Regions from separate parts of the Streptomyces sp. NPDC021096 genome, predicted to be linked through region 1. Evidence: riboswitches for the same ligand, from Rfam matches in the RefSeq annotation. Region 1 holds a riboswitch; each other region holds the start of a gene.
The links. Region 1 has a riboswitch for cobalamin ahead of metE (5-methyltetrahydropteroyltriglutamate--homocysteine S-methyltransferase). Riboswitches for the same ligand answer to the same signal wherever they lie in the genome.

Region 1 (7,450 bases):
GTCGCTGCCGGGCGGAGCGCGCGCCTTCACGGCGCCGTCGGAACGCTGCCGTCAAACGGCCTCCGCGCTGGGCCTGGACGCGGACCCCGCACCGGGCTTGCGGGATCTCGAGGTCGGCCGGTGGCGGGGCCGGTCGCTGGAGGAACTGGCGGCCGGCGAACCGGAGGCGGTGGGGGCCTGGCTGGCGGACCCCGGGGCCGCGCCGCACGGCGGCGAGAGCGTGCTCGCCCTGATCGCCCGGGTGGGCGGCTGGCTGGACGGCCTGGCCGACGGCGGGGGCGGCGGCCGGGTCCTGGCCGTGGCGGACCCCTCGGTGGTCCGCGCGGCGGCGGTCCACGCGCTCGCGCTGCCGCCGGCGGTGTTCTGGCGCCTGGACGTTGCCCCGCTGACGCTGACCGAACTGACCGGCCGCGCGGGTCGGTGGAACCTGCGCTGCGGCCGCCCGCTCACGGCCGGCTGATCCGCGGGAGCCGCCGCGCCGTGCCCGCCCCGCCGCCCCTCAGCGGCGATGCGGTCCGGCGCGGCGGCCGTTCGGGGGCCGGTGACCGTAACCGTCAGCTGTGTACGGACGATTACCGTCACCGGCCGGCTCACCGCGACGACGGCCCGACCGGCCCCGCCGTCAGGGGCCGGCCTCGGGGTCGCGCGGCTCCGGGACGGGGCCAGGGCCGTCACCCGGCCGCTGCCCCGCCGGGCTACTGCCCGCCGGCGCGCTCCGCGCGTACCCGCTGGGCGGCCTCGACCAGGTGCTCGAGCGAGGTCCGTACCTCCGCCCAGCCGCGGGTCTTCAGTCCGCAGTCCGGGTTGACCCACAGGCGTTCCGCCGGGATGGCCGCCAGGCCCTTGCGCAGCAGGGCGGCGATCTCCTCGACGTCCGGTACGCGCGGCGAGTGGATGTCGTAGACGCCCGGGCCGACGGCGTGCGCGTAGCCGGCCGCGGCCAGTTCGTCGGCGACCTGCATGCGGGAGCGGGCGGCCTCCAGGCTGATGACGTCGGCGTCCAGCTGCTCGATGGCGGCCATGATGTCGCCGAACTCCGCGTAGCACATGTGGGTATGGATCTGGGTGTCCGCCCGCACCCCGGCCGTGGTGAGCCGGAACGCCTCGGTGGCCCAGGCCAGGTACTCCGCCCGGTCGGCGGTCCGCAGCGGCAGCGTCTCGCGCAGCGCGGGCTCGTCGACCTGGATGACGGCCGTGCCGGCGGCCTCCAGGTCGCCGACCTCGTCCCGCAGCGCCAGGGCGACCTGGCGGGCGGTGTCGGCCAGCGGCTGGTCGTCGCGGACGAAGGACCAGGCGAGCATGGTGACGGGGCCGGTGAGCATGCCCTTGACGGGGCGCTCGGTGTGGGACTGGGCGTAGGCGGTCCAGGCCACGGTCATCGGCTCGGGGCGGGAGATGTCGCCGGCGAGGATCGGCGGGCGGACGTAGCGGGTGCCGTAGGACTGCACCCAGCCGTGCTGGGTGGCCAGGTAGCCGGTCAGCTGCTCGGCGAAGTACTGGACCATGTCGTTGCGTTCGGGCTCGCCGTGCACGAGGACGTCCAGGCCGGCCTTGTCCTGGAAGGCCAGGACCTCGCGGATCTCGGTCGCGATGCGCTCGTCGTAGGCGGTGGCGTCGATGCGCCCGGCGCGCAGGTCGGCGCGGGCGGTGCGCAGTTCGCGGGTCTGGGGGAACGAGCCGATGGTGGTGGTGGGCAGCAGCGGCAGGCCGAGCCGGGCCCGCTGGGCGGCGGCGCGCTCGGCGTACGGCTGGGGGCGGCGGGCGTCCGCGGCGGTGACAGCCGCCGCGCGGGCGCGTACGGCCGGGTCGCGGGTGAGGGCGGAGGCGGCGCGGGAGGCCCGGGCGGAGCGGTTGGCGGCGAGCTGCGGGGCGATGGTGTCGCTGCCCTCGTTGAGGCCGCGGGCGAGGGTGACGCTCTCCTCGGCCTTCTGCCGGGCGAAGGCCAGCCAGCGGGCGACCTGCGGGTCGACGTCGCGCTCGGCGGTGGCGTCGAGGGGGACGTGCAGCAGGGAGCAGGAGGGGGCGACGTCCACCCGGTCGGCGAGGCCGAGGAGGGTGGCGAGGGTGGACAGGGACCGTTCGAGGTCGTTGATCCACACGTTGCGCCCGTCGATCACGCCCGCGATCAGACGCTTGCCGGGCAGGCCGCCGGCGGCGGCGAGGGCGTCGAGGTTGGCGGCGGCGGGTCCGGTGAAGTCCAGGGCCAGGCCCTCGACGGGGGACTTGGCGAGGACGGGCAGGGCGTCGCCCACGCGGTCGAAGTAGGTGGCCGCCAGCAGCTTGGGCCGGTCGGCGAGGCCGCCCAGCTCCCGGTAGGCGCGGGCGGCGGCGTTCAGTACGGCCGGGGGCTGGTCCTGCACCAGGGCGGGCTCGTCGAGCTGGACCCACTCGGCGCCGGCCGCCCGCAGGTCGGAGAGGACCTCGGCGTACACGGGCAGCAGCCGGTCCAGGAGGGTGAGGGGCTGGAAGCCGGGCGGGGCGCCGGGCGCGGGTTTGGCCAGCAGCAGATAGGTGACGGGGCCGACGAGCACGGGCCGGGCCGCGTGGCCCTGGGCGAGGGCTTCCCCCAACTCGCCCGTCTGCTTGGTGGAGTCGGCGGTGAAGGCGGTGTCCGGGCCCAGTTCGGGCACGAGGTAGTGGTAGTTGGTGTCGAACCACTTCGTCATCTCCAGCGGCGGGAGCTGCTGGGTGCCGCGGGCCATGGCGAAGTAGCCGTCCAGGGCGTCGGCTTCGACGGCGGCGCGGTGCCGCTCGGGGACGGCGCCGACCATGACGGTGGTGTCCAGGACGTGGTCGTAGAGGGAGAAGTCCCCGGTGGGGACCTCGTGGACGCCGGCGTCGGCCAGGCGCCGCCAGGCGTCGCGGCGCAGGGCGGCCGCGGTGTCGTGCAGGGCGGCGGCGTCGACGCGGCCGGCCCAGTAGCCCTCGACGGCCTTCTTCAGTTCACGGCCGGGCCCCTGCCGGGGGTAGCCGTGGACGGTGGCCCGGGCGCGGACGGCGGTGAAAGCGGTGGGGTGTGTTGCCACGGAACTCTCCTTCGCGAGTCGCGGGGGATCCCGGCGGGACCCGAGCGTACGAAGGATCGGCAGATGCCGGCGGAGCACGCCCAGGCATGCGCCGTCCGTACCGCCGGCCCGCCCTCGAGGCCACCGAGATCGCCGCGTGCGGTCGCACGCGGGCAGCGGCAGGTATTCGGACTCGCGGGCACGCCGTGTCGGTGGAGGACACGGCACCTAGTGGCCGTCGCTTCCCGGACCGCCGGGGCGGTCCAGTGCGTATGACGGCGGTCGTTCCCGCTCACCGCTGCGGGGCAGTCCCGGATTCCCACCGGGTTCCCTCTTGCGACGCGCCCGCCTGGAGGGCGGGGCGAACCGGCTGCGCCTTCACCCTAGACGCAGGGGCCCGTCCGCCGACAGGGGTTGCCCGGACAGTTTCGATCTTGCGTGCGGACGCGCGGGGTAGGGTCGTAGGCCGTGGCCGCCCCTGCGGGCCGTCAGGACCCCCGGCAGCGCCATAAGGCGAAAATTGCGGCCAAAACAGGAAACCTCACCGGGCCGTACCCCCTCTTCCCTCCCGGAGAACCCACTCCGAAGAGGAGCGACAACCGTGGGCCTTACGTCCCAGAATTTCCTGCTGTTCCTGGTGGTCATCGCCGTCGCGCTGGCCGCCCTCGTGCTGTGGCTGTGGCCACGGGCCGCGAAGAAGGGGATCCCGGCGCTCCTCTCCCGGCTCGGCCTGCTCGCCGTGGCGCAGGTGGGCATCCTGTCGGTGCTGCTCGTCGCGGCGAACAACGAGTTCGGCTTCTACTCCACGTGGAACGAGCTCCTCGGCCGCAACTCCAGCAAGCAGGAGCTCAAGGGCGGCAAGGACGGCAAGCGGCCGCCCGCGCTCGTCGTCAAGGGGCAGGAGTCCGTCGGCCTGGGCCCGAAGGAGAAGGCCGGCCAGGTCGACCGGATCGAGATACGCGGTCCCGTCAGCGGGCTGGGCATGGACGGCTTCGCCTATCTGCCGCCGCAGTACTTCCAGAAGGAGCACGAGAACGACCGGTTCCCCGTGATCGTGGCGATCACCGGGCAGCCCGGCGTCTCCAAGAACCTCATCACCCAGATCAAGGTCCCGCAGGCGGCTTCCCGCGCCATCGTGGCCAAGCAGATCAGACCGACGATCGTGCTGATGGTCCGGCCGTCGGTCGTGGCGGACCGCGACACCAACTGCACGGACGTGCCGGGCGGCCCGCAGGCCATGACGTTCTTCAACCAGGACCTGCCCATCGCCGTCAACGACGTCTACCGCGCGGACAATTCGCGGGGCGGCTGGGGCGCGGTGGGCAACTCCACCGGCGGGTACTGCGCGCTGAAGGCGGCCATGACCAACCCGGCCCGCTACGGCGCCGCGGCCGGGCTGTCCGCCGACCTCTTCGCGCGCCAGGACCGCGACACCGGTGACCTCTACGCGGGCAACAAGCAGATCAGGAACGAGTCCGACCTGACCTGGCGCCTGGAGCACATGGCTGCGCCGCCGGTGTCCCTGCTCCTGGCCGCCAGCTCGAAGGGCGAGGAGAAGTACTACGGTCCCATGCTGAGGTTCGCGGGGAAGGCCAAGGCGCCGACCAAGGTCGACAAGCTGGTCCGTGAGGAGGGCGGCCACAACTTCCAGACCTGGCGCGAGGAATACCCCGAGGTCCTGCGCTGGCTCGACAAGGAGCTGACCGCCCGCCGCTGAGGCCGCGCGGGGATTCCCGTCCGGCCGGGAACGGTTTCGGCCACGGCCACGTCCCAGCCAGTGTGGCCCGAATGCGCACGGCTCGGTACGCCGTACGCAGGGGGAGGGGGCGTACGGCATGGACGGGATGGACACCACGCGGCGCAAACCGCTGCTGGCCGGGCGGTACCGGCTCATGGAACAGCTGGGGCACGGCGGCATGGGCGTCGTCTGGCTCGCCATGGACGAGGTACTCGACCGGGAGGTCGCGGCCAAGGAGGTCCGGGCGCCCGAGCACATGAACGACGAGGACGTCCGGGTGCTGTACGCGCGCCTGAAGCAGGAGGCCCGGGCCGCCGCGCGGGTCGCCCACCCCCATGTGATCACCGTGCACGACGTGGTCGAGCAGGAGGGCCGCCCCTGGATCGTCATGGAGCTGGTGCGCGGCCAGTCGCTGGACAAGGTGCTCCGGCAGGAGGGCGTGCTCCAGCCCAAGGAGGCCGCCAGGATCGGCGCGCAGGTGCTGCAGGCGCTGCGCGCCGCCCACGCCGTGGGGGTGCTGCACCGCGACGTCAAGCCGGCGAACGTCCTGCTGGAGGCCGGGGGCCGGGTGGTGCTCACCGACTTCGGCATCGCCGTCATCGAGGGCGCGGGCACCCTGACGCGCACCGGCGACCTGGTCGGCTCCGCCGAGTACCTCGCCCCGGAGCGGGCCACGGGCCGCCGCCCGGGCATCCCCTCCGACCTGTGGTCGCTGGGCACCCTGCTGTACGTGGCGGTGGAGGGGGTCTCCCCGTTCCGCCGGGGCGACGCGCTCAGCACGCTGCGGGCCGTGGTCGACGACGAGCCCGCGGCGCCCCGGCGGGCCGGGCCGCTGACGCCGGTGCTGGAGGGGCTGCTGCGCAAGGACCCGGAGGCCCGCATGGGCTCGGCGGAGGCCGAGCAGCTCCTCGACCGGGTCGCCGCCGGCCTGCTCACGGAGGAACCGCCCGGGTACGTCCGCACCGCCCTCGACGAGCGGGTGCGCCACCCGGGCCCCGGACGGCCGCTGACGGTACCCGACACGCCGACACCCACGCCCGTACCGACCCCGACGCCCTCACCTGCGCCGAGGCCCACGCCGACGCCGGTGACCGGCCCGCCGGAACCCGGGCCCGTCGTGGGGCACTCCGCGGGGACGCCGTCCGTCAACGTGCCGGTCGGGCTGCAGCAGGGCGGCCTGGCGACTCCCCTTCTCGCTCCGGGCTCGGGAGGGTCCGCCGCCTCCGTCGGGTATCCCGTGCGTCCGCTGCCGCACCCCGGGACGGGGCCGGAGCACGGCCCGGAGCCACGGCCGCGGACGGCGGTGTGGATCGTGGCGGCCGTCGTCGCGCTGGTCCTGCTCGCCGGTGGGGCCGCGGCCCTGTTCGCCCTGCGCGACAACAGCGGCTCGCAAACGGGCGACAACCCGGGCGGCGGCCCCACGGGGGTGGCCACGCCCGGGCCGACGGAGGACACCTCCGAGCCGGCGACCTCCGAACCCACCACGGACCCCACCACCGAGCCCACCGCGGGTCCGAGCACCGACCCGACGGGGTACGCCAGTTGCGGCAGCGGCTGGGTGACCTCGTGCTAGCACGTACGGACTAAAACCGTCGGAATTCGTGGATCAGCTATCGGGGGGTGTGCGCTGTGAGGCGCGAACGGATGAGGATCGTCTCCCTGCTGGCCGTCTGCGCGCTGCTGGGCGGCGCGGGGGCGGCGGGCTGTTCGAAGGCTTCGAAGAAGATGGTCGCCGAGATAGCCCTGGAAGCCGCGGGGGTGATCGCGCCGGGTGCGTTCATACCGGCGCCGGGCACCGATCTGCAGGGGGTCAAGGCGCTGCCCCGCAGCGGTGAGAAGGCGGCCGAGGCCCGGGGGGTCATCGGCGGGACCCCGGGCAAGACCCGCTGCGACAAGAGCAAGCTGGTCACCGAGCTCCTGCGCGACCCCGCCAAGGCGGCGGCCTGGGCCAAGATCCGGAAGATCCCCGTCGACAAGATCGAGGAGCACGTCAAGGGCCTGAGCGAGGGCCATGTGCTCGTGGACACCCTGGTCAGGAACCACAATTACCAGGGGGACGGCAAGACGGTCTCGTATCTGTCCGTCGTCCAGGTCGGTACCGCGCTGCTCTTCGACGAGTACCGGAACCCCGCGGTCAAGTGCAACTGCGGCAATCCGCTGCTGCAGCCCGAGAACAACATCGACCGCATGGCGTCCACGTACACCGGGCAGCACTGGGAGAGCTTCCAGAACTCGCAGGTCACCGTCATCGCCGCGAGGCCCCTGGACGAGGGGCCCATGAAGACCCTCCCGCTCGTCGACGCCTACCAGCCCGACAAGGGCTTCGACCGCCCGGTGGGCAGCGACGGCGCGGACGACTCCAAGACCTTCCCGGTGCCCCCGCCGTCCGCCCCCACGCCGTCCCGGTCGGGCTCCGGGAGCGGTTCGGGGAGCCCCTCCGGGACTCCGTCCGACACTCCGTCCGGCACCCCGACCGGAGGCTCATCCTCCGGTTCCCGTCCTCCGTCCAGCGGCGGAACCGCCACGTCCAGGCCGCCCACCACCGCACCGCCCAGCCCCTCGCGCACGGCGCCGCCGAGGACGGGCTCGCCCATGGTGCCGCCGTCCGTCACGAGCAAGCCGCCCACCCGATCGGCCCCGCCGGTCTCCCAGCCGCCCCCGCGCACGGCCTCCGCGGCCCCGCCCGTCCACACGACGTCGGCACCCC
Region 2 (7,450 bases), on a different contig from region 1:
GTGCAGCCCGGTCGTGGGCTCGTCCAGCACGTACAGGGTGTGTCCGCGGTGGGTGCGCTGCAGCTCGGTGGCGAGCTTGATGCGCTGCGCCTCCCCGCCGGACAGCTCGGTGGCGGGCTGCCCCAGCCGCAGGTAGCCCAGGCCCACGTCTTGCAGTGTGCGCAGGCCGCGCCGTGCGGCGGGCACGTCGGCGAGGAAGGCGGCGGCCGCGTCGACGGTCATGTCGAGGACGTCGGCGATGCTCGCACCCCGGTAGGCGATCTCCAGCGTCTCGGGGTTGTAGCGCGCTCCCCCGCAGGCGGTGCAAGGGGCGTACGTACCGGGCAGGAACAACAGCTCGACGGCGACGAACCCCTCGCCCTGGCAGACCTCGCAGCGCCCGGCGACCACGTTGAAGGAGAAGCGGCCGGCACCGTAGCCCCGGGCGCGGGCCTCGTCGGTCGCGGCGAAGACCTTGCGCACGGCGTCGAACAGGCCGGTGTAGGTGGCCAGGTTGGAGCGCGGCGTACGGCCGATCGGCTTCTGGTCGACGCGCACGAGCCGGTCGACGGCCGCGAGCCCCTCGGCCTTCACCTCCGGCTGCCGTCCCTCCAGGTGCGCGGCGACGGTCTCCGCCAGCGCCTCCCCCACCAGCGTCGACTTGCCCGAGCCGGAGACCCCGGTGACGGCGGTGAAGACCCCGAGCGGGACGTCCACGTCGAGGTCGCGGAGGTTGTGCCGGGTGACACCACGCAGCGCCAGGACGCCCGAGGGCTCGCGGGGCGTACGGGCCCGGGGCCCGGCCCCGTCGGGGAAGACGAACCGGCGCGTCGCGGAGGCGGCCACCTCGGCCAGCCCGTCCACCGGCCCGCTGTAGAGCACCCGCCCGCCGTGCTCGCCCGCCGCGGGCCCCACATCCACGATCCAGTCGGCGCGGCGGACGACGTCCATGTGGTGCTCGACGACGAACAGCGAGTTCCCGGCCGCCTTGAGCCGGTCCAGGACCGTCAGCAGGGCGGCGCTGTCGGCCGGATGGAGACCGGCTGAAGGCTCGTCCAGGACGTAGACGACGCCGAAGAGGCCGGACCGCAGCTGGGTGGCGAGCCGCAGCCGCTGCAGCTCGCCGGCCGACAGGGTCGGGGTGGGGCGGTCGATGCTGAGGTAGCCCAGGCCGAGCTCGGTGAGCACCTCGATGCGGGCGACCAGGTCCCGGGCGAGCGCCGCGGCGACCCCCTCGCCGTCCCGCACGGGGCGCAGCGTCCGCGCCAGGGCGTCCAGCGGCAGCGCGGCGAGCGCGGCGATGTCCCGCCCGGCGAACGTGACGGCCAGCGCCTCGGGCCGCAGCCGCCGCCCGTCGCACACCGGGCACGCCCCGCTGACCAGGTGCCGCTCGGCACGGGCCCGCAGGGCGGCGCTCTTGGAGTCCGCGTAGGTGTGCAGCACGTAGCGGCGGGCGCTCATGTACGTGCCCTTGTAGGGGCGTTGGATGCGCTCGGCGTCCCGTACGGGGTGCACGGTGACGACGGGCTGCTCGTCGGTGAAGAGGATCCACTCGCGGTCCGCCCGCGGCAGCTCCCGCCAGGGCCGGTCGATGTCGTACCCGAGCGTGTCGAGGATGTCCCGCAGGTTCTTGCCCTGCCACGCGCCCGGCCAGGCGGCGACGGCTCCCTCGCGGATGGACAGCGACGGGTCGGGGACCAGCGAGTCCTCGGTGACCCGGTGGACGCGCCCCTGGCCGTGGCACTCCGGGCAGGCCCCGGTGGCGGTGTTGGGCGAGAAGGCGTCGGAGTCCAGCCGTGCGGCCCCTTCGGGGTAGGTGCCGGCGCGGGAGTAGAGCATGCGCAGCGAGTTGGAGAGTGTGGTGACGGTGCCGACGGAGGAGCGCGAGGTCGGCGCGGACCGCCGCTGCTCCAGCGCCACGGCGGGCGGCAGCCCGCTGACCTCGTCCACCTTGGGGGCGCCGACCTGGTGGATGAGGCGGCGCGCGTAGGGGGCGACGGACTCGAAGTAGCGGCGCTGGGCCTCGGCGTAGACGGTGCCGAAGGCGAGGGAGGACTTGCCGGAGCCGGAGACTCCGGTGAAGACGACGAGGGCGTCGCGGGGGATGTCGACGTCGACGGCCTTGAGGTTGTGCTCGCGGGCGCCGCGCACGCGGACGTAGGGGTCGTGCATGGGGTTGATCATTCCCCACCCCGCCCCTTCCCGTAACTGGGGCTCCGGCCCAGACCCCGGTCCTCAATCGCCGGACGGGCTGAATTTGTTGCCCGGAACCGGCGGAAAATCGAGCCCGTCCGGCGATTGAGGACAAGAAACGGTGAAAGGGCGGGATCGGGGAAAGGCCCTCCGGGGTGCCACCCTGGGGGCATGCACGACACGCCACCCGCCCACGTCCTCGTCGTGGACGACGACCCCACCGTCGCCGAGATCGTGGCGGGCTACCTCACCCGCGCCGGCTTCACCACCGCCCGCGCGGCGGACGGCCCCGCCGCCCTGGCGGCGGCCGCCGTCGTCCGCCCCGATCTCGTCGTCCTCGACCTCATGCTCCCCGGCGGCATGGACGGCTTCGCGGTGTGCCACGCGCTGCGCCGCGACCACGGCGCCCTCCCCGTGATCATGCTGACGGCCCGTGGCGAGGAGGAGGACCGCATCCTCGGCCTCGAGGTCGGTGCGGACGACTACGTCACCAAGCCCTTCAGCCCCCGCGAGCTCGTCCTGCGGGTGCGGTCGGTCCTGCGCCGCGCCCACGCCGCGGGTGCGCCCGGCCCGGCGGGTACGCCGCCGCTGCGCGCGGGGGGCCTGACGCTGGACCCCGTGGACCGGCGCGTCACCAAGGAGGGCGCCGAAATCGCCCTCACGGTCCGCGAGTTCGACCTCCTGGCGTTCCTGCTGCGCCACCCCGGCCGGGCCTGCGCCCGTGAGGAGCTGATGCGGGAAGTGTGGGGCTGGGAGTTCGGCGACCTGTCCACCGTGACCGTCCATGTGCGGCGGCTGCGCGGCAAGGTCGAGGACGACCCGGCGCGGCCGAGGCTGATCCAGACGGTCTGGGGCGTCGGTTACCGCTTCGCCGCCCCGGGGCCGGACGGGGGGCCCGGCCGTGCGTGACGTCGCGCTCATCGCCCTCTACGCCCTGCTCGGCGCGGTCGCCGCCGGGCTGTTGGGGGCCCTCGCGCTGCGGGCCCTGCGCCACCGGTCGGTCGCGGTGTCCCTGACCGTGGTGGCCGCGGTCCCGGTGACCGCGATGCTGGCCGGGACGCTGGCCGTCGCGTGGGCGATGTTCCTGTCCTCGCACGACCTGACCGTCGTGACGACGGTGTGCGCGATGGCCGCCGTGGTCTCCCTCGCCACGGCGCTGCTCCTGGGCCGCTGGGTGGTGGCGCGCAGCGCCGCCCTGACCCGGGCGGCCCGTTCCTTCGACGAGGGCGGCTTCGCCGCCCCGGACGGCGGGGCCACGGCGGAACTGGCCGAGCTGGGCCGGGAGCTGGCGGCGACCAGTGCCAGGCTCGCGGCGTCGCGGGAGCGCGAACGCGCCCTCGACGCGTCCCGGCGCGAGCTGGTCGCCTGGATCTCGCACGACCTGCGGACCCCGCTGGCGGGGCTGCGCGCGATGTCGGAGGCGCTGGAGGACGGCGTGGCCGAGGACCCCGGGCGCTACTTCCGTCAGATCCGCACCGAGGTGGACCGGCTCAACGCCCTGGTCGGCGACCTCTTCGAGCTCTCGCGCATCCACGCGGGGGCGCTGCCGCTGCAGCCGAGCCGCATGTCGGTGTACGACCTGGTCGGCGACGCGCTGGCCGGCGCCGGGCCGCTGGCGCGCGAGCACGGCGTGCGTCTGGTGGGCGGGGAGGTCGACGCCGTCCCGGTCGAGGTCGACGGCAAGGAGATGACCCGGGTCCTGGGGAACCTGCTGGTCAACGCCATCCGCCGCACCCCCGCCGACGGCACGGTGGCGGTCGCCGCGCGGCGGGCGGCCGGCACGGTCGTGGTGTCGGTGACCGACGAGTGCGGGGGCATCCCGGAGGAGGACCTGCCGCGTGTCTTCGACACGGGCTGGCGCGGTTCGGCGGCGCGTACCCCCGAGGCCCACGGGCACGGCGGCGCGGGCCTGGGGCTGGCGATCGTCCGCGGCATCGTCGAGGCGCATGCGGGCCGGGCGACGGTCCGCAACGTCCCGGGCGGCTGCCGCTTCGAGGTGACGCTGCCGTCGGCCCGCCCGTAGGGGCGGGCCGACGGCGTCAGCGCGGGCGCCGCCGCACCCCGTGGAGGGTGATCGGAGCCCAAGGCGCTGACGTGATCAGGGGGTGTGCGTCACGATGCAGCCCTCTGGCAGTGCGACGACCGTGAAGCGAACGGGATGGCCCATGTCCGACACCGATACCGCCGCGGGCCCTTTGCACAGGATCGCCGCGGCGATCGACCGGGAGCGGGACCCCTCCTCACGGACATGTCTGACGTGCGGCGGGCCGACCCGGGTGGTGGTGCGGGAGGAGTCCGCGGGCAACGGCCGGCCCGTCATCAGCGCGCGCAAGGAGTGCGCGGGCAAGGGGTGTGCGCGCCCCTGACCCGCAGGCCGTCCGGGCGCGCCCGGCTCACGGGTCGGTGACGGCGGCGGGCGTGGCCGGGGCCGTGACCGTACGGGCCGCCCAGCGCTGTTCGACCTTGGCCAGGCGCCAGTAGGCGAGCGCGACGGCCCACACCACCACGAACAGCCCGACGATGACGAACCCGACGTTGTCCAGGTCGAGTCCGGCGATCCAGCCGGTCACCGCGTCGTCGAGGCCGAGCTTCTCGTGCAGGACGCCGACCAGTTCGATGGTGCCGATGAGGAAGGCGACCGCGATGGACAGCCCGGTGATGGTGAGGTTGTAGTAGACCTTGCGGACGGGGTTGGAGAACGCCCACTGGTAGGCGAAGTTCATGAAGGTGCCGTCGAGCGTGTCGAACAGGCTCATGCCGGCGGCGAACAGCAGCGGCAGGCACAGGATCGCGTACCAGGGCAGCCCGGCGGCGGCGCCGCTGCCGGCCATGACCATCAGCGTGACCTCGGTGGCCGTGTCGAAGCCGAGGCCGAAGAGGAAGCCCAGCGGGTACATCTGCCCGGGGCGGGTGATGGAGCGGGTGAAGCGGCCGAGGACGCGGTTCATGAAGCCGCGCGAGTCGAGGTGCTTCTCCAGCTCGGTCTCGTCGTAACGGCCCTCGCGCATGGCGCGGAAGATGCGCAGGATGCCGGCGAGGGCGACGAGGTTGAGGGCGGCGATCAGGTAGAGGAAGCCGCCGGAGACGGTCGTGCCGATGACGCCGAGCGTCTGGTGGGTGGTGGACTCCTCGTTCATCAGCGTCCCGGCCAGCTGGGTGCCGCCGGCCACCAGCAGGGCCATCAGGACGACGACGCTGGAGTGGCCGAGGGCGAACCAGAAGCCGACGGAGACCGGGCGTTTGCCGTCGGCCATCAGCTTGCGGGTGGTGTTGTCGATGGCGGCTATGTGGTCGGCGTCGAAGGCGTGCCGCATGCCGAGGGTGTAGGCGGTGACGCCGAGGCCGACGCCGAAGACCTTGGAGTCGACGGTGTAGTGGTTCGGCACGACCATCAGGAAGAGCACGCCGAAGGCGACGACGTGCAGGGCGGCTATGACGGCCAGCAGGCCCGCGGTGCGCAGGGTGTCCTGGCGGCGCCAGCGGAAGGCGGGCGCGGGGCCGGCGGGGGAATCGGGGGAGTCGGGGAACTCGGGAAACGCAGTCATCGTGGGGTGAACGCTCCAGCACCTCGTGGATCATTTCGAGATGCCGTGGCCGGTCTCCTGGCTTACGGGTCCGTTCGCGCCCGCCCCCGCCTTCCCGGCAGCCGGCTGCGGCCAGTGGCTCCGCGCGCCCGTGGGCGCGCGGAATGGGACGGTCACTCCCCGATCACAGTGGCGAGGGCCGCTCCGGAATGGGACCACGAGGGTCCGTCACCGGTCTTCCCGAACACCACGGCCGGGCCACTTTAACTCCTGGCCTCCGAAGACCCGCTCCCCGTCGGCCGCCTCGCGCCACCACTGTTCGAGCGCGCCCTGGTCCATGGCCGCCCAGTCGGGCGTGGCCTCCACCTGTGCCCGGCCCAGCCGGCGGGCGAGCTCGACGACGGCCAGGCCCGCGGCCGAGCGCTCGGCGTCGTAGGCCCGTACCGCCTCGTCCCAGCTCGTGGCCGAGCGCAGAGCGCGTTCCAGCACCGTGGCGTCCTGGAGGGCCTTGACCGCGCCGCTGCCGGTGTGGGGGCGGGTGACGGCGGCCGCGTCGCCGGCGAGGACGAGCCGGCCCTCGCCGTAGTGCGGCACGGCGAGGTCGTAGAGGGGCTGGACGAAGGTCCGCTCCCTGGGCGTGAGGCGGACGAACTCCTGCCAGTACGGCGGGAAGTGCCGCTCGACCACCGCCGCGTGGTGTGCCATCAGCTCGTCGGTCACCGTGCCGGGCGGCAGGCTCGTCGCCTCCCGCAGCGCGGGGGCGGCGGAGGGCGGCGGGGCGGTGTAGAAGACCCAGTTGGCGAAGGTGCCGACGCCGTGGGCGCCGGGAATGCGGTAGGCGATCATGTGGCCGCCGGGGAAGGTGACGGTCGCCGCCTCGTCCTCGGCCCATGCGGTGCGCGGGCCGGGCAGCGCATCGGCGGGCACGGTGCCGCGCCAGGCCAGATAGCCGGCGTAGACGGGCACGGTGGCGGCTCGGGTGGCCGCCCGTACGGCCGAGCGGTAGCCGTCCGCGCCGACGACCAGGTCGAAGCGCTCCTCGCGCCCGTCGGCCAGGCGCAGCCCGACCCCGTCGGGCTCGGGGACGACCTGCTCGACGGTGGCGCCCTGCCGGTAGTCGACGGACGCGGGGACGCGGGCCCGTAACTCCCGCCACAGCGAGCCCCAGTTGTACGAGCGGAACGGGAACGGCAGCTCCCCCAGCCGGCGGCCGGCGCGGTCGCCGCCGTCCCGGGTGAGCCAGGTGCGGGTGGTCAGCCGCACCCAGGGCATGGCGGCGTCGACGTAGCCGGCCGCCTCCAGTTCGCGGTAGCGCTCGTCGCGGACGGCGAGGCCCACGCCCCGGTCCTGGAGCCCGCCGGGCGTCCGCTCGTAGACCACGACCTCGTCGGCGCCGGCGCGGGCCGCCGCGAGCGCGGCGGCGCAGCCCGCGATGCTGCCGCCCACCACGGCCACTCTTCCTCCGTGCACTGTCATCCTCACGTCTCTTCTCGGGTGATGCGTTGATGCGCTTCGTGCACAGATCTTGACTGTCCGTCGTCCGCGGCACCAGAGTCGCCGACACTCCGCAGGTGATGGACGCGTCCGGCGGGCCGGTGTACGAGTGCAGTGGACCTAATCACGGGGCGAAGGGGCTGACGCCATGACGGATTCGGCAACAGGCGCGGAACGCGGGCCCGAAAAGGCGGCGGTGCCGGGGCAGCGGGACGGTTTCGTGCGCCGTATCGGACTGTTCCAGGCCACGACCATCAACA
Region 3 (7,450 bases), on a different contig from region 1:
CCGGACGGTTGCGCAGCACCTCGATCACCTCATCGGTGTCGATCCAGCCCCAGTGCATCGGGTACGCGAACTCGTCCAGCACGTACAGCTTGTACTTCTCCGCCGCCAGGTCGCGTTTGACCTGCTCCCAGCCCTCGCGCGCCTTCTCCTCATTGCTGAGCTCGGAGTCGCGCTGGATCCAGGACCAGCCCTCGCCCATCTTGTGCCAGTCGACGCTCCCGCCCTCGCCCGAGGCGCCGAGGACGCGCAGCGCGTTCTCCTCGCCGACCTTCCACTTCGCGGACTTCACGAACTGGAACACCCCGATCGGCCAGCCCTGGTTCCAGGCCCGCAGCGCCAGGCCGAAGGCCGCCGTCGACTTGCCCTTGCCGATGCCGGTGTGGACGAAGACCAGCGGACGGTTGCGCCGCTGGCGCGTGGTGAGCCCGTCGTCCGGTACGACGGTCGGCTGTCCCTTGGGCATTACGCGGCCCTCCTCGAGTTCGTGTTCCGTACGGTACGCACCAGCGCGGAGACGTTGTCCGCGCGCAGCTCGTCGAGCGTCACGACCGGGCCGCCCAGCGCGCGCCCCAGCTCGCCCGCCAGCCCGAGCCGCACCGGCCCCGACTCGCAGTCCACCACGACCGACGCCGTGCCCTCGCCGGCCAGCAGGCGCGCCGCCCGCGAGGCCCGCTCCAGCGGCTCGGGGCCGCCGGTGGCCCGGCCATCGGTCACCACGACCAGCAGCGGGCGGCGCGACGGGTCGCGCAGGCGCTCCACCCGCAGCACGTCGTGCGCCTGCAGCAGCCCCGCGGCCAGCGGCGTACGACCACCGGTCGGCAGCTTCTCCAGCCGCGCCGCGCCCGCCTCCACCGAGGACGTCGGCGGCAGCGCCACCTCCGCCTCCGCGCCCCGGAAGGTGATCATGCCGATCTTGTCGCGGCGCTGGTACGCGTCCAGCAGCAGCGACAGCACCGCGCCCTTGACGGCGCTCATCCGCTTGCGCGCCGCCATGGAGCCGGAGGCGTCGACGACGAACAGCACCAGATTGCCCTCGCGGCCCTCGCGCACCGCCTCGCGCAGATCGTCGCGCCGCACCACCAGCCCGGGGCCGCTGCGCCCGCGCGCCCGCTGGTGCGGGGCCGCGGCCTGCACGGTCGCGGCGACGTGCAGCTTGCCGAGGGTGCCACCGCGGGGGCGGCGCGCCCCCGTCGTACGCCCGTGCGCGGTGAGCGCGCGCGACCGGCGACCGTCGGCGCCCTCACCGAGGCCGGGCACGTCGAACCGGCGCGTGCGGAAGGGATCGGCGGCGGCGACGGCGGGGGCCTCGGGGGCCACGCCGCCGGAGCCGGACGCCGGGGCTTCCTGCGGGGCGGGTGAGTCGGAGCCCTCCCGCTGCTGCGGCACGTCGGGGGTGCCGTCGGGGCCCGGACCGTCCTGCGGGGGCTGCTGCCCGCCGCCGTCGGGGCCGTCGGGGCCGTCGCCGTCCGGGTCCGGACCCTCGGGCTCCGGATCCGGCTCGGGCTCCGGCTCGTCGTCCTCGAACTGGTTGAGGATCTCGTCGAGCTTGTCCTCGTCCAGACCGGGCGCGTCGAACGGATTGCGTCGGCGCCGGTGCGGCAGCGACAGCAACGCCGCCTGCCGGACGTCCGCCGTCGTCACGTCCGTACGCCCCGCCCACGCGGCGAGCGCGCTCGCGGTGCGCGCGGTCACGATGTCCGCACGCATGCCGTCCACCTCGAACCCGGCGCACACGGCGGCGATGCGGCGCAGCGCCCCGTCCCCGAGCCGGACGCCCGGCAGCAGCGCCCGCGCGGCGGCGATGCGCTCGCGCAGCGCGTCCTCCTCGGCGGCCCACTTGGCGGCGAACGCCGCCGGGTCCTCGTCGTAGGCCAGGCGCCGACGGACGACCTCGACGCGCTCGTCGGTCTCCCGCGAGGCCGCGACCTCGACGGTCAGCCCGAACCGGTCGAGGAGCTGCGGGCGCAGCTCGCCCTCCTCGGGGTTCATGGTGCCGACGAGGAGGAAGCGGGACGCGTGACGGACGGAGACGCCTTCGCGCTCGACGTAGGAGGCGCCCATCGCTGCCGCGTCGAGCAAGAGGTCCACCAGGTGGTCGTGGAGGAGGTTGACCTCGTCGACGTACAGCACGCCTCGGTGCGCGTCGGCCAGGAGGCCGGGCTCGAAGGCCTTCACGCCCTCGGACAGGGCCCGCTCGATGTCGAGGGCGCCGACCAGTCGGTCCTCCGAGGCCCCGACGGGCAGTTCGACCATCCGCGCTGGCCGGGTGTCCCTCGACGTATCGACTCCGTGCGGCCCGTCCGGACACGCCGGGTCCGGCGCCGTCGGGTCACAGGAGAACCTGCAGCCGTCGACGACGGCGATCGGTGGCATCAGCGTCGCGACACCGCGAACTGCCGTCGACTTGGCCGTGCCCTTCTCGCCACGTACGAGCACACCGCCCACGGCTGGGGAGACGGCATTCAGCAGGAGAGCCACGCGCAGATCGTCCATGCCGACGATCGCAGTGAAGGGATAGGTGGTATTCATGCGCTGTTCACTCCTTCGAGGGGCTCTCGCCGAATGGGTCGGCCGTTGCCGCAGTTGAGGGTCACGCTTGCCTTCTGCTCCCCGCACCGGCGGGGTTGGTCCGCTCTTCGGCGATCACCTCGTGGAAGCCCTACTGTGCTCCCCGCTCGTGCGGGGATTCCCCTGCTCACGGTGCCCCCGGCGGTATGAACCGCAGACCGCCGGGCACCCCGTCCTCGATGAGCCGCAGCAACGCATCCGTGTCCGCGTGCTCCTCGATCAGGTCCCCCAGCCGGTCCAGCTGTTCCTCCCGCAGCCCCGCGAACGACGTGTCCGGCGCCGGGACGAACGCCCGCCCGGCCGCCTTCGCCACCCGCCGCAGGAACGCGCGCCGGAAGCCGTCGCTCTCCAGCGATCCGTGCCAGTGCGTGCCCCAGACGGCACCGACCCGGCAGCCGTCCAGGAACGGCTCGTCGCCGCCCAGGACTTCGGCGACGCCGTGGTGGATCTCGTAGCCCTCCACCCGCTCGCCCAGGGCCTCGCCCACCGGCCGGGCCAGGGTCTTCTCGACCGCGAACCGCACCCGCACCGGCAGCAGGCCCAGGCCCTCGACCGAACCGGCCCGTGACTCCACCTCGTCGTCGATCCGCTCGCCCAGCACCTGGAAGCCGCCGCAGATGCCGAGCACCGGGCGGCCCTCGGCGGCCCGGCGGGCCAGGGCCTCCGCCAGGCCCCGTTCGCGCAGCCACGCCAGGGCCCGGACCGTTCCGCGCGTGCCCGGCACCACGACCAGGTCGGCGTCCGCGAGCTCCTCGGGGCGGTCGACGAAGCGGACGACCACGCCCGGTTCGGCCGCGAGGGCGTCCACGTCCGTGAAGTTGGACATCAGCGGTACCGCGCACACCGCCACGCGCAGCACGTCGGCGCCGTGCGGCGGGGCCACCACCGATTCGCGGACGGCGCCGCGCAGCGAGACGCGCAGGCCGTCCTCCTCGTCGATGCCGAGGCCGTGGGCGAACGGCAGTACGCCGAACGTCCGCCGGCCCGTCAGGGCGTGCAGCATGTCCAGGCCCGGCTCCAGCAGGGAGACGTCGCCCCGGAACTTGTTGACGATGTAGCCCGCTATCAGCTCCTGGTCCTCGGGCGAGAGCAGCGCGGTGGTGCCGAAGAAGGACGCGAAGACCCCGCCGCGGTCGATGTCGCCGACCACCACCACCGGCAGCCGGCCCGCGCGGGCGATGCCCATGTTGACGATGTCGCTGCGGCGCAGGTTGATCTCCGCCGGGCTGCCGGCGCCCTCGCAGATCACCGCGTCGTGCGTACGCCGCAGTTCCTCGAGGCACTCGGTCACCGTGCCGAACAACTGCTCCTGCCGGCCCGCGTGGTAGCCGCGGGCGCTGAGCTCGCCCACCGGCTTGCCCATGAGCACGACCTGGCTGCTGCGGTCACCGCCGGGCTTGAGCAGCACGGGGTTCATCAGCGCGCTCGGCTCGACGCGGGCGGCCGCGGCCTGCATGGCCTGGGCGCGCCCTATCTCCGCTCCCTCGCGCGTGACGAAGGAGTTGAGCGACATGTTCTGCGCCTTGAACGGCGCGACCTTGACGCCCTTGCGGACCAGCCAGCGGCAGATGCCGGCCGTCACCACGCTCTTGCCCGCGTCCGAGGTGGTCCCGGCCACCAGCAGGCCCCCGCCCGGCGGGCGCGCGGGCCCGCTCCTGTCGGCAGCTGTCACCGATTCCTCCTTCTGGCGAGGTGTGCGAGGGAGAGCCTGCCCACCACGGCGGTGCCCAGGGCCAGCAGGGAGACCCGGCGCGAGAGCCGCACCGCGCGTTCGATGTCCGCCACGGCCACGGGCCGGTTCTCCGCGCCCAGGACGGGGCGGTGTTCGACGCGGCCGGCGTAGGCGAGGGTGCCGCCCAGGCGGACCCCGAGGGCGCCGGCGAAGGCGGCCTCGACCGGGCCGGCGTTGGGGCTGGGGTGGCGGGCGGCGTCGCGCCGGGCCACGCGCCAGGCGCCGCGCGGGTCGGGGCCGGCGAGGACGGCGAGGGCGGCGGTGAGGCGGGCGCCGGGCCAGCCGACGATGTCGTCGAGGCGGGCGGAGGCCCAGCCGAACCGCCGGTGGCGCGGCGACTTGTGGCCGACCATGGCGTCGAGGGTGTTGACCGCGCGGAAGCCCACCAGGCCGGGCACCCCGGCGAGGGCTCCCCAGACGAGGGCGCCCACGACGGCGTCGGAGGTGTTCTCGGCGACGGATTCGACGACGGCCCGGGCGATCTGCTGCCCGTCCAGCGCCTGCGGGTCGCGGCCGCACAGGTGCGGCAGCCGTTCCCGGGCGACCTCGAGGTCGCCGGCCTCCAGGGCTCCGCCGACCGCCCGTGCCTCGCGGCCCAGGGTCGTACCGCCGAGCACGGCCCAGGTCGCGGCGGCGGTCAGCGCGACGCCGGCGGAGGGGGAGCGGCGCGCGGTACGGGCCAGCAGCCCGGCGGCGGCCGCCGTGCCGCCCGCGCACAGCAGCGCGTGCAGGGTGCCGTAGCCGCGGTGGTCGCGCCACAGTCGCTCCTCGACGGCCTGCGCGGCGCGGCCGAACGCGGCGACGGGGTGGCCGCGGCGCGGGTCGCCCACCACGAGGTCGCAGGCGAATCCGAGCGCGGCGCCGCAGACGAAGGCGAGATGCTTCCCGGTCGTGTTCCCGGCTATCTGATCACTGCGCGTCGGGCGCATCGGATCAGGCCGCCGTCACACCGTGGCGGGTGCGGCGCACCGGGGGCACAGGGGGCGCGAAGGGCAGGGGGCGACGGCAGCCGGGCATGGCGATGTGTCCTCACTCAGGGTCCGCGCCCTGGCTCGACGTGACCGGCGACCAGAGTCTCCTGGCTCCCGGATCGGCGTCGCCCCCGGCCTTCCAGTCCGCGGACCGCGGACCGTGGCCCTGGAATCGGGGGGACACTCCCCGGTGACAGTGGCGGGACCGCGCCGGATTCGCACCGGCTTCCTCTGCTGTCGCCGTTTGGCTCCGGAAGTCCACCACGGCCCGGGAAGGGCAGTCAACTCACCCTGACCTGCGGTGAGGCTGCCGGTCACGGGTGGGGCGGCGGGCGACGCGGGCAACGACGAAGCGCCGGTCCGGCGGGTGCCGGACCGGCGCTTGGTGCGCGGGATGTGCTGCGGTCGCGTCAGGCGACGATCAGGTAGATGCCGTATCCCACGGCGGCCGCGCACAGCGCGAAGCAGGCGTACGCGCCGGTGCGCGCCATCGCGCTCGGGCCGGCCGCCGGGGCGGTGGCGGCGGGTGCGGCCTTGCGGGACGTGCCCACGATGCCGAGGGTGAAGACGGCCACGAGGCCGAGGGTGGCCACGAGGCTGACGCCGAAGACCTGGCCGAGTGCTGCCCAGTCGATGTTCATGGTGGTTCTCCTCCGTTGCCCGGCGGTCAGCCGGCCGTCGCGGGGGCGGGGGCGGGAGCGGCGGCCGGGGCGGCTGCCGGGGCGGCGGTGGGGCCGGCGACCGGGCCGGCCGGCGGCGGGGCGACGGCCTGGAGGGCCGCGGTGACCACGCCGACGGGCTCGGCCGGGACGGAGACGCCCTGCGGCTCGTTGAGGTCGTTGACGTTGTCGTGCGTGACCGGCTTGCGGCGCGAGGCCACCCAGATGGCGCCGCAGGCGGCCAGGGCCAGGACGGCGACCGCGGCGACGCCCCAGTCTCCCTGGTCGGCCAGGAGCGCGGCGCCGGCGCCGACGAGGCCGGCGGCCGGGAGGGTCAGGCCCCAGGCGGCGACCATGCGGCCGGCGGTGGACCAGCGCACCACGCCGCCCTTGCGGCCGAGCCCCGCGCCCATGACGGCGCCGGAGCAGACCTGGGTGGTGGAGAGCGCGAAGCCGATGTGGGAGGAGGCCAGGATGGTGACGGCGGCGCCGGTCTGGGCGGCGAAGCCCTGCGGCGGCTGGATGTCGGCCAGGCCCTTGCCGAGGGTGCGGATGATGCGCCAGCCGCCGAGGTAGGTGCCGAGCGCGATGGCGATGCCGGCGGAGGCGATGACCCACATCGGCGGGTCGGCGTCCGCGCCGAGGGCGCCGCCGGAGATCAGCGCGAGGGTGATGACGCCCATGGTCTTCTGCGCGTCGTTGGTGCCGTGGGCGAGGGAGACCAGGGCGGCCGAGGCGATCTGGCCGGCGCGGTAGCCCTTGGCGCTGGCCTCGGGGTCGGTGTTGCGCGCCAGGCGGTAGGTCATCCGGGTCGCCAGCACGGTCGCCAGGCCGGCCACGACCGGGGCGACGACGGCGGGGATGAGGACCTTCATGACGACGGCGTCACCGTGGACGGCGTCGGTGCCCACCGAGGCGATGGTCGCGCCGATCAGGCCGCCGAACAGCGCGTGCGAGGAGCTGGAGGGCAGGCCCGCGAGCCAGGTGAGCAGGTTCCAGACGATCGCGCCGACCAGTCCGGCGAAGATGATCTCCGGCCGGATGCCTGATTCGTCGACGATGCCCTTGGAGATCGTCGCCGCGACCTCCACGGACAGGAACGCGCCGACGAGATTGAGCACGGCCGACATGGCCACCGCGACCTTGGGCTTGAGGGCCCCGGTGGAGATGGTGGTGGCCATGGCGTTGGCCGTGTCGTGGAAGCCGTTCGTAAAGTCGAACACCAAGGCCGTGACGATCACGATCCCGATGAGAAGCGTGATGTTTTCCATTCACCCAGGCAATCAGCTCGATGGTCAGTACGCGGCGACCGTAGGGACCCTGGGTGAACGGAAGGTGAACTGGGACGGGCAGGTCGATGACGCGAACCGGAGGCGAAGACCGATGAGGGAGTTCGAACAGGCGGGGGCCGCGCGGGACGACATACCGCGCATCTGGGCCCAGGTCGTGGCCACCGCCCGCCGCACCACCGCCGACGGGCTCGTGGTGGGCACGTCCGGCAACGTCTCCGCGCGCGCCGG
Region 4 (7,450 bases), on a different contig from region 1:
CCGCGATGAGCTCCTTCGTCTCGGCGAAGGGCCCGTCGGTCACGGTGCGCCGGCTGCCCGAGTACGAGACCCGGGCGCCCTTGGACGAGGGGTGCAGGCCGTCGCCGGCGAGCATGGCACCGGCCTTGACCAGCTGCTCGTTGTACTGCCCCATCTCGGCGATCAGCTCCTTGGTCGGCATGACACCGGCCTCGGAGTCCTCGCTCGCCTTGACGATCATCATAAAGCGCGGCATAACGACAATCTCCCGTTCGATCGGTACGTGAGCTGGGCTGTTCCCAACCCTTCACCTGTACGTCGAACGGGAGACGCCGGAATCGACGTGTCGCGCCGATTTCTCAGATCCGGTTCCCGGGAACCGGATCTCCTAGAACTCGTCGTCGAAGGAGACCGAGCCCTCGACCGCCACCTGGTACGCGGACGCGCGGCGCTCGAAGAAGTTGGTCAGCTCCTGGACGTTCTGCAGCTCCATGAAGGAGAAAGGGTTCTCCGAGCCGAAGACCGGCTTGAAGCCCAGGCGCACCAGGCGCTGGTCGGCCACGCACTGCAGGTACTCGCGCATGGACTCGGTGTTCATGCCCGGCAGGCCCTCGCCGCACAGGTCGCGGCCGAACTGCAGCTCCGCCTCGACGGCCTCCTTCAGCATGTCCGTGACCTGCTGCTGGAGCTCGTCGTCGAAGAGGTCGGGCTCCTCCTGGCGGACGGTGTCCACGACCTCGAACGCGAAGTTCATGTGCATGGTCTCGTCGCGGAAGACCCAGTTGGTGCCGGTCGCCAGGCCGTGCAGCAGGCCGCGGCTGCGGAACCAGTACACGTAGGCGAAGGCGCCGTAGAAGAACAGGCCCTCGATGCACGCGGCGAAGCAGATCAGGTTGAGCAGGAAGCGACGGCGGTCGGCCTTCGTCTCCAGCCGCTCCAGCTTCTCGACCTCGTTGATCCACTTGAAGCAGAACTGGGCCTTCTCGCGGATCGAGGGGATGTTCTCGACCGCGTCGAAGGCGGCGGCACGGTCCTCCGGGTCGGGGAGGTAGGTGTCCAGCAGGGTCAGATAGAACTGGACGTGCACGGCCTCCTCGAAGAGCTGCCGCGACAGGTACAGCCGCGCCTCGGGGGAGTTGATGTGCTTGTACAGCGTCAGGACCAGGTTGTTCGCCACGATCGAGTCGCCGGTCGCGAAGAACGCGACCAGGCGGCCGATCATGTGCTGCTCGCCCGGGGAGAGCTTGGCGAGGTCGGCGACGTCCGAGTGGAGGTCGACCTCCTCCACGGTCCAGGTGTTCTTGATCGCGTCGCGGTAGCGGTCGTAGAAGTCCGGGTACCGCATCGGGCGCAGGGTCAGCTCGAAGCCCGGGTCGAGCAGGTTCTTCTCGGTGGAGCTCATTACTGGCAGGCCTCGCAGGACTCGGGGTTCTCAAGGGAGCAGGCGATGGCGTCCGCGTCGGGCGCGGCCTGCTGCACCGGGATGGTGGCGGCCGCACTGGCCGACCGGGCGATCCGGGTCGCCGGACGCGAGCGCAGGTAGTACGTCGTCTTGATGCCCTGCTTCCAGGCGTACGCGTACATCGAGCTGAGCTTGCCGATGGTGGGCGAGGCCATGAAGAGGTTCAGCGACTGGCTCTGGTCCAGGTACGGCGTACGGGCCGCGGCCATGTCGATCAGGAAGCGCTGCGGGATCTCCCAGGCGGTGCGGTACAGGTCGCGCACCTCCTGCGGGATCCACTTCAGGTCCTGGATCGAGCCGTTGGCGTCCGTCATGGCGTCGCGGGTCGTGCGGTCCCACACGCCGAGCTTCTTGAGGTCCTCCACCAGGTAGGTGTTGACCTGCAGGAACTCACCGGAGAGCGTCTCGCGCTTGAAGAGGTTGGAGACCTGCGGCTCGATGCACTCGTACACGCCCGCGATGGAGGCGATGGTCGCCGTGGGGGCGATCGCCAGCAGCAGCGAGTTGCGCATGCCGACCTCGGCGATGCGGGCGCGCAGCGCGTCCCAGCGGTCCGCCCAGGCCGGGACGGCGTTGGGGTAGTGGTCCGGGTGCAGCACGCCGCGGGCGGTGCGGGTCGCGGACCAGGCCGCGTGCGGGCCGTGCCGCTCGGCGAGGTCGGCGGAGGCCTCGTACGCCGCGAGCATGATCCGCTCGGAGATGCGGGTGGACAGCTCCTTCGCCTCGGGGGAGTCGAAGGGCAGGCGCAGGCGGAAGAAGACGTCCTGCAGGCCCATCAGGCCCAGGCCCACCGGGCGCCAGCGGTTGTTGGAGTTGCCGGCCTGCTCGGTCGGGTAGAAGTTGATGTCCACGACGCGGTCGAGGAACGTCACGGCCGTACGGACCGTACGGTCGAGCTTCTCCCAGTCCATCTCGCCGTCGGCACCCAGGTGCTGCGCGAGGTTGACCGAGCCGAGGTTGCAGACCGCGGTCTCGCTGTCGTCGGTGACCTCGAGGATCTCGGTGCAGAGGTTCGAGGAGTGGACGACCTTGCCCTTTTCGGCCGTCTGGTTGGCCGTGCGGTTGGCGGCGTCCTTGAACGTCATCCAGCCGTTGCCGGTCTGCGCGAGGGTACGCATCATGCGGGCGTACAGCACGCGGGCCGGGATCTGCTTGACGGCCTTGCCCTCGGCCTCGTACCGGCGGTACGCGGCGTCGAACTCGTCGCCGTAGAGGTCGACCAGGTCGGGCGTGTCGGCGGGGGAGAACAGCGACCAGTCGGCGTCGGCCTCGACGCGGCGCATGAACTCGTCCGGGATCCAGTGCGCGATGTTGAGGTTGTGGGTGCGGCGGGCCTCCTCACCGGTGTTGTCGCGGAGCTCCAGGAACTCCTCGATGTCCGCGTGCCAGGTCTCCAGGTAGACGCAGGCGGCGCCCTTGCGCCGGCCGCCCTGGTTGACCGCCGCGACGGAGGCGTCGAGGGTGCGCAGGAACGGCACGATGCCGTTGGAGTGACCGTTGGTGCCGCGGATCAGCGAGCCGCGCGAGCGGATGCGGGAGTAGGACAGGCCGATGCCGCCCGCGTGCTTCGACAGGCGCGCCACCTGGTGGTAGCGGTCGTAGATCGAGTCCAGCTCGTCCAGCGGCGAGTCCAGCAGGTAGCAGGACGACATCTGCGGGTGGCGGGTGCCGGAGTTGAAGAGCGTGGGGGAGGACGGCAGGTACGACAGCGTGCTGGTCAGCCGGTACAGCTCCGCGACGTCGTCCAGGGCCCGCTCCGAGTGGTCCTCGGCCAGACCGCAGGCCACGCGGAGCAGGAAGTGCTGCGGGGTCTCGATCACGTCGCGGTGGATCGGGTGGCGCAGCAGGTAGCGGCTGTGCAGGGTGCGCAGGCCGAAGTAGCCGAAGCGGTCGTCGGCGCCGTCGGTCAGCGCCGTCTCCACCAGAGCGTCCAGGCGCTCGGCGTGGGTGGCCACGAAGGCGGCGGTCTCGTCCGCGATCAGGCCCTCGCGGTGGCCGACGGCGACCGAGGCGGAGAAGGACGTCGCACCCTGGCCGGCCGCCTCGTCGGCGATGGCACGGGTGAGCAGCCGGGCGGCGAGCTTGGAGTACTCCGGCTCCTCGGCGATGAGACCGGCGGCGGCCTCGGTGGCGAGGGAGCGCAGCTCGGCCTCGTCCGAACCGGGGTGCCGGCCGCGCAGCGCGGCGGCGGCGACCTTGCCCGGGTCGGTGGCGGGCAGATCGGCGGTGAGATCGGTCAGGGTGCGCAGCAGCGCGGTCCCGGGGCCGCCGGTCGCTTCCGCGTTCGCTGAGACCGGATCTGCGGGCGCGATGGTCACGTGTGGCTCTCCCTCGCTCGGCTGGGGTGGGCCGGGCGGGAGGCGCGCGACGGTCGCGTACGGGCATGCCTCTTGCACCAGGGCACACCTCGTAGGCGTCCGCCGGCCCAACCCGCGGGGCCCGGACGAATTCAACGCCCATAGCCGAGCCCAGGGCAGGCTCGGTGGTGGACGCGCTGTCGGCAGGTCCTCGGACTTCGGTGCGCTGTGTATATGCGCACACATACACCGTTGCGGGACAGTTCCGGATTTCCACCGGATTCCCCTGCGACGACAGCGAGGACGAGCATACATCTAGTGCCGGGCCTCGTACGCGCCCCCACATGTTGTGTCGTCCCGTCATGAAGCGGTTGCGGAATGTGCTAACGGGTGGGCCCGGCAGGGCAAGCGAAGAGGGCCGTCACGCCCCCTGGGCGGGGGTGTGACGGCCCTCTGGAGGGTGGGTCGGGTCAGTGCCCGCCGGGGGCTCCCACGGTGGCCGGGGGGAGGTCCGTACGGACGCCCGGGTCGCCGGCGTCGGCGGTGTAGTCCGACGGCCGGGTCTCGTCCACGCCGTCGGGCGCCTTCAGCGCCCTGAGGACGAACGTCGCGACGATGACGACGATCACATTGAGGGCGAAGGCCGTGAGGCCGATGTAGCCCTTCTCGCCGATGAGCGGGATCAGGTTGGTGTTGCCGAAGTGGTCCTGGGTGGCGCTCGGCGTGTCGTACGCCCGCCAGGTGCCGTAGATCATTCCGGCCGCCCAGCCCGCGAGCAGCGCCCAGCGGTGGCACCAGCGGGTGAAGAGACCGCCGACCAGGGCCGGCACGGTCTGCAGGATCCAGATGCCGCCGAGCAGCTGGAAATTGATGGCGACCGTTTTGTCCATGGTCAGGACGAAGGCGAGGGCGCCGACCTTCACCAGCAGGGAGGCGAGCTTGGAGACCTTCGCCTCGTGTTCGGGAGAGGCGTCCGGCTTGATGAAGTCCTTGTAGATGTTGCGCGTGAACAGATTTGCCGCCGCGATCGACATGATGGCGGCCGGAACGAGCGCGCCGATGCCGATGGCCGCGAAGGCCACGCCCGTGAACCAGTCGGGGAACATGTCCTCGAAGAGCTGTGGGATCGCGAGCTGTCCGTTCTTCACCTTCACCCCGGCGGCGAGGGCCATGAAGCCGAGCATGGCCAGCAGACCCAGCATCAGGGAGTAAAGGGGAAGAATGGTGGTGTTGCGGCGGATGACATTGCGGCCCTTGCTGGAAAGCACCGCGGTCACCGAGTGCGGATAGAGGAACAGCGCCATCGCCGAGCCCAGGGCGAGCGTCGCGTACGCCCACTGTGCCTGCGGTCCGGTGATCAGTGAGCCGCGCGGCTTGCCGGTGGCCGGGTTTTCTGCCGCGAACGCCTCGCCGGCCTTCGCGAAGATGTCGTCGAAGCCGCCGAGCTTCATCGGGATGTAGATGATCGCCACGATGATCACGATGTAGATCAAGGTGTCCTTGACGAACGCGATCAGCGCGGGCGCGCGCAGCCCCGAGGAATAGGTGTAGGCCGCGAGCACACCGAAGGCGATCAGCAGCGGCAGGTCCTTCACGAACCAGTTGGTGTTCTCCCCGCCGCCGACGCCCATGACGTCCAGAACCGCCTGGATGCCGACCAATTGCAGCGCGATGTACGGCATCGTGGCGAGTATTCCGGTCAACGCCAGGGCCAGCGAGAGGCCCTTGGAGCCGAACCGGCCCCGGACGAAGTCCGAGGACGTCACATAGCCGTGCTTGTGCGCGACCGACCAGAGGCGGGGCAGGAAGGTGAACACCAGCGGGTAACAGAGAATGGTGTACGGCACCGCGAAGAAGCCCGCCGCGCCGCCCGCGTAAATGGCGGCCGGGACGGCCACGAACGTATACGCGGTATAGAGGTCACCGCCCAGCAGGAACCAGGTGACCCAGGTGCCGAAGGAGCGGCCGCCCAGTCCCCACTCGTCGAGATTGTTCGCGTTCTCCGCGCGCCGCCACTTCGAGGCCAGAAAGCCCATGACCGTGACGGCGAGGAAGAAGATGATGAAGACGGTGAGCGCGACACCGTTCACGCCGTCCTTCATCGCGGCTCACCTCCCGCACGCGTACGCGTCCGCCGCTCGTGGCGGCGCACGATGACATAGGCGATGACGGTGAGCAGCGTCGAGAGGACGACCCACAGCATCTGGTACCAGTAGAAGAAGGGGATACCGATGAAGGCCGGGGTGAGCCGGGAGTAGGAGTCGACCCAGAGCATCGCCGCGAACGGCAGGGCCAGGCATACCCCGGCGATGACCAGCGGCAGGGTGACGACCGGTTCACGGCCGCCCCCGGGTGGCTGCGCGGGTGGTTGCGACATGCGTGACTCCGTCCCCTGAGCGATCACTTGCGTAATGCGCAGGAAATCTAGGGGAGGGTGCCTCCGGACGTCACCCCCTATCCGCATATCGGAATGATTCAGAAGGTGTCGGTTCCGTTTGTGTGGGTTCCGTTTGTGCCGGTGAGGAACTCGGCCGCGGCCAGGCCCGATACGCGAGTGGCCCCGTGGGTCGCGAGGTGCGGGGCGCCGGGGGTGTCGGTACCGGGGACGCCCATCTCGACGACGACCGCGTCCGGACGCCGCCGCAGGAGGCGGCCGAGGGCGCCGGCCATCCAGGAGTGCCGGGCCACGTCGCGGACCACGACGACCAGCGGGCGGCCGACGGCGGGGACGAGGGCGGCGCGCTCCAAGGCCGATGCGTCGCGGGCGAGTTCGGGCTGCGTCAGCCGCACGGACGTGGTGGCGGGCCGCAGCGCGCGCAGGGGCGCGGCCAGCCCCCAGGGCGTCTGCCGGTCGATGGCGAGGGTGGAGGCGGGGGCGAGCTCGACGACGTGCGGGTCGGCGCCCAGGGGCAGCGCGGCGGCCGCCGCGCCGGTGACGCGCAGGGCGCGCCGGGCGGCACGCAGCCCGACGTCGGAGCGTGCGCCGTGCCCGGCCGTACGGCCGCGGAACCGCTCCCCGGACCAGGCGGCGAACTCCGCGACCCGGCCCGCCGCCTCGGCCAGCCGCTCCTGCGGCAGGGTGCCGTCGTGAACCGCCTTGGCCAGCGCGGCCGTCAGCCGTTCGGTCGTCTCCTCCGCCGCGCTCTCGCCGCCGACGCACACCGCGTCCGCGCCGCCCGCCACGGCCCGCACCGTCGCCCCGTCGATGCCGTAGCGGGAGGTCACGGCGCTCATCTCGATGCCGTCGGTGACGACCATCCCGTCGAAGCCCAGCCGGGTGCGCAGCAGGTCGACCAGGACGCGCCGGCTGAGCGTGGCCGGGAGGTCCGGGTCGAGGGCGGGGACGAGGAGGTGGCCGGTCATCACGGCGCGCACGCCCGCCCCGATCGCGGCGACGAAGGGGGGCAGGGCGGTCCCCGCGACCGAGGCGGCGGAGGCGGTGACGGTGGGCAGGTCGTGGTGGGAGTCGACGGCGGTGTCGCCGTGGCCGGGGAAGTGCTTGGCGCAGGCGGCGACCCCCGCCGACTGCAGCCCGCGCACCCAGGCCGCCGTGTGCCGGGCCACGAGGGCGGTGCTCGAGCCGAAGGACCGCACGCCGATGACCGGATTGCGGGGGTTGGAGTTGACGTCGGCGCTGGGCGCGTAGTCGAGGGTGACGCCGGCCGCGTGCAGCTCGCGGCCGATGTCCCGGGCGACCTCCTCGGTCAGCGCG

Region 2: linked by a shared signal. The riboswitch ahead of AB0G59_RS23840 (HoxN/HupN/NixA family nickel/cobalt transporter) and the one ahead of metE (5-methyltetrahydropteroyltriglutamate--homocysteine S-methyltransferase) in region 1 are both predicted to bind cobalamin.
Region 3: linked by a shared signal. The riboswitch ahead of AB0G59_RS26320 (cobalamin biosynthesis protein) and the one ahead of metE (5-methyltetrahydropteroyltriglutamate--homocysteine S-methyltransferase) in region 1 are both predicted to bind cobalamin.
Region 4: linked by a shared signal. The riboswitch ahead of AB0G59_RS01490 (ribonucleoside-diphosphate reductase subunit alpha) and the one ahead of metE (5-methyltetrahydropteroyltriglutamate--homocysteine S-methyltransferase) in region 1 are both predicted to bind cobalamin.

The regions. Positions count from the first base shown of each region.
Region 1 covers NZ_JBFADG010000024.1:57,884-65,333, forward strand. The annotation lists gene AB0G59_RS24340 (histidine phosphatase family protein) at 1-460, shown strand, start outside; gene metE (5-methyltetrahydropteroyltriglutamate--homocysteine S-methyltransferase) at 696-3,026, opposite strand; cobalamin riboswitch at 3,187-3,341, opposite strand; gene AB0G59_RS24350 (alpha/beta hydrolase-fold protein) at 3,607-4,722, shown strand; gene AB0G59_RS24355 (serine/threonine-protein kinase) at 4,841-6,316, shown strand; gene AB0G59_RS24360 (DUF6777 domain-containing protein) at 6,388-7,450, shown strand, end outside.
Region 2 covers NZ_JBFADG010000023.1:25,836-33,285, forward strand. The annotation lists gene AB0G59_RS23820 (excinuclease ABC subunit UvrA) at 1-2,163, opposite strand, end outside; gene AB0G59_RS23825 (response regulator transcription factor) at 2,344-3,081, shown strand; gene AB0G59_RS23830 (HAMP domain-containing sensor histidine kinase) at 3,074-4,195, shown strand; gene AB0G59_RS23835 (hypothetical protein) at 4,338-4,538, shown strand; gene AB0G59_RS23840 (HoxN/HupN/NixA family nickel/cobalt transporter) at 4,566-5,717, opposite strand; cobalamin riboswitch at 5,747-5,963, opposite strand; gene AB0G59_RS23845 (FAD-dependent monooxygenase) at 5,925-7,172, opposite strand; gene AB0G59_RS23850 (APC family permease) at 7,339-7,450, shown strand, end outside.
Region 3 covers NZ_JBFADG010000031.1:39,131-46,580, forward strand. The annotation lists gene cobO (cob(I)yrinic acid a,c-diamide adenosyltransferase) at 1-463, opposite strand, end outside; gene AB0G59_RS26310 (putative cobaltochelatase) at 463-2,529, opposite strand; gene AB0G59_RS26315 (cobyric acid synthase) at 2,696-4,240, opposite strand; gene AB0G59_RS26320 (cobalamin biosynthesis protein) at 4,237-5,229, opposite strand; cobalamin riboswitch at 5,372-5,504, opposite strand; gene AB0G59_RS26325 (hypothetical protein) at 5,682-5,912, opposite strand; gene AB0G59_RS26330 (inorganic phosphate transporter) at 5,939-7,201, opposite strand; gene AB0G59_RS26335 (class II aldolase/adducin family protein) at 7,314-7,450, shown strand, end outside.
Region 4 covers NZ_JBFADG010000001.1:316,076-323,525, forward strand. The annotation lists gene AB0G59_RS01480 (YciI family protein) at 1-223, opposite strand, end outside; gene AB0G59_RS01485 (ribonucleotide-diphosphate reductase subunit beta) at 368-1,381, opposite strand; gene AB0G59_RS01490 (ribonucleoside-diphosphate reductase subunit alpha) at 1,381-3,759, opposite strand; cobalamin riboswitch at 3,923-4,066, opposite strand; gene mctP (monocarboxylate uptake permease MctP) at 4,209-5,840, opposite strand; gene AB0G59_RS01500 (DUF3311 domain-containing protein) at 5,837-6,115, opposite strand; gene AB0G59_RS01505 (glycoside hydrolase family 3 protein) at 6,214-7,450, opposite strand, start outside.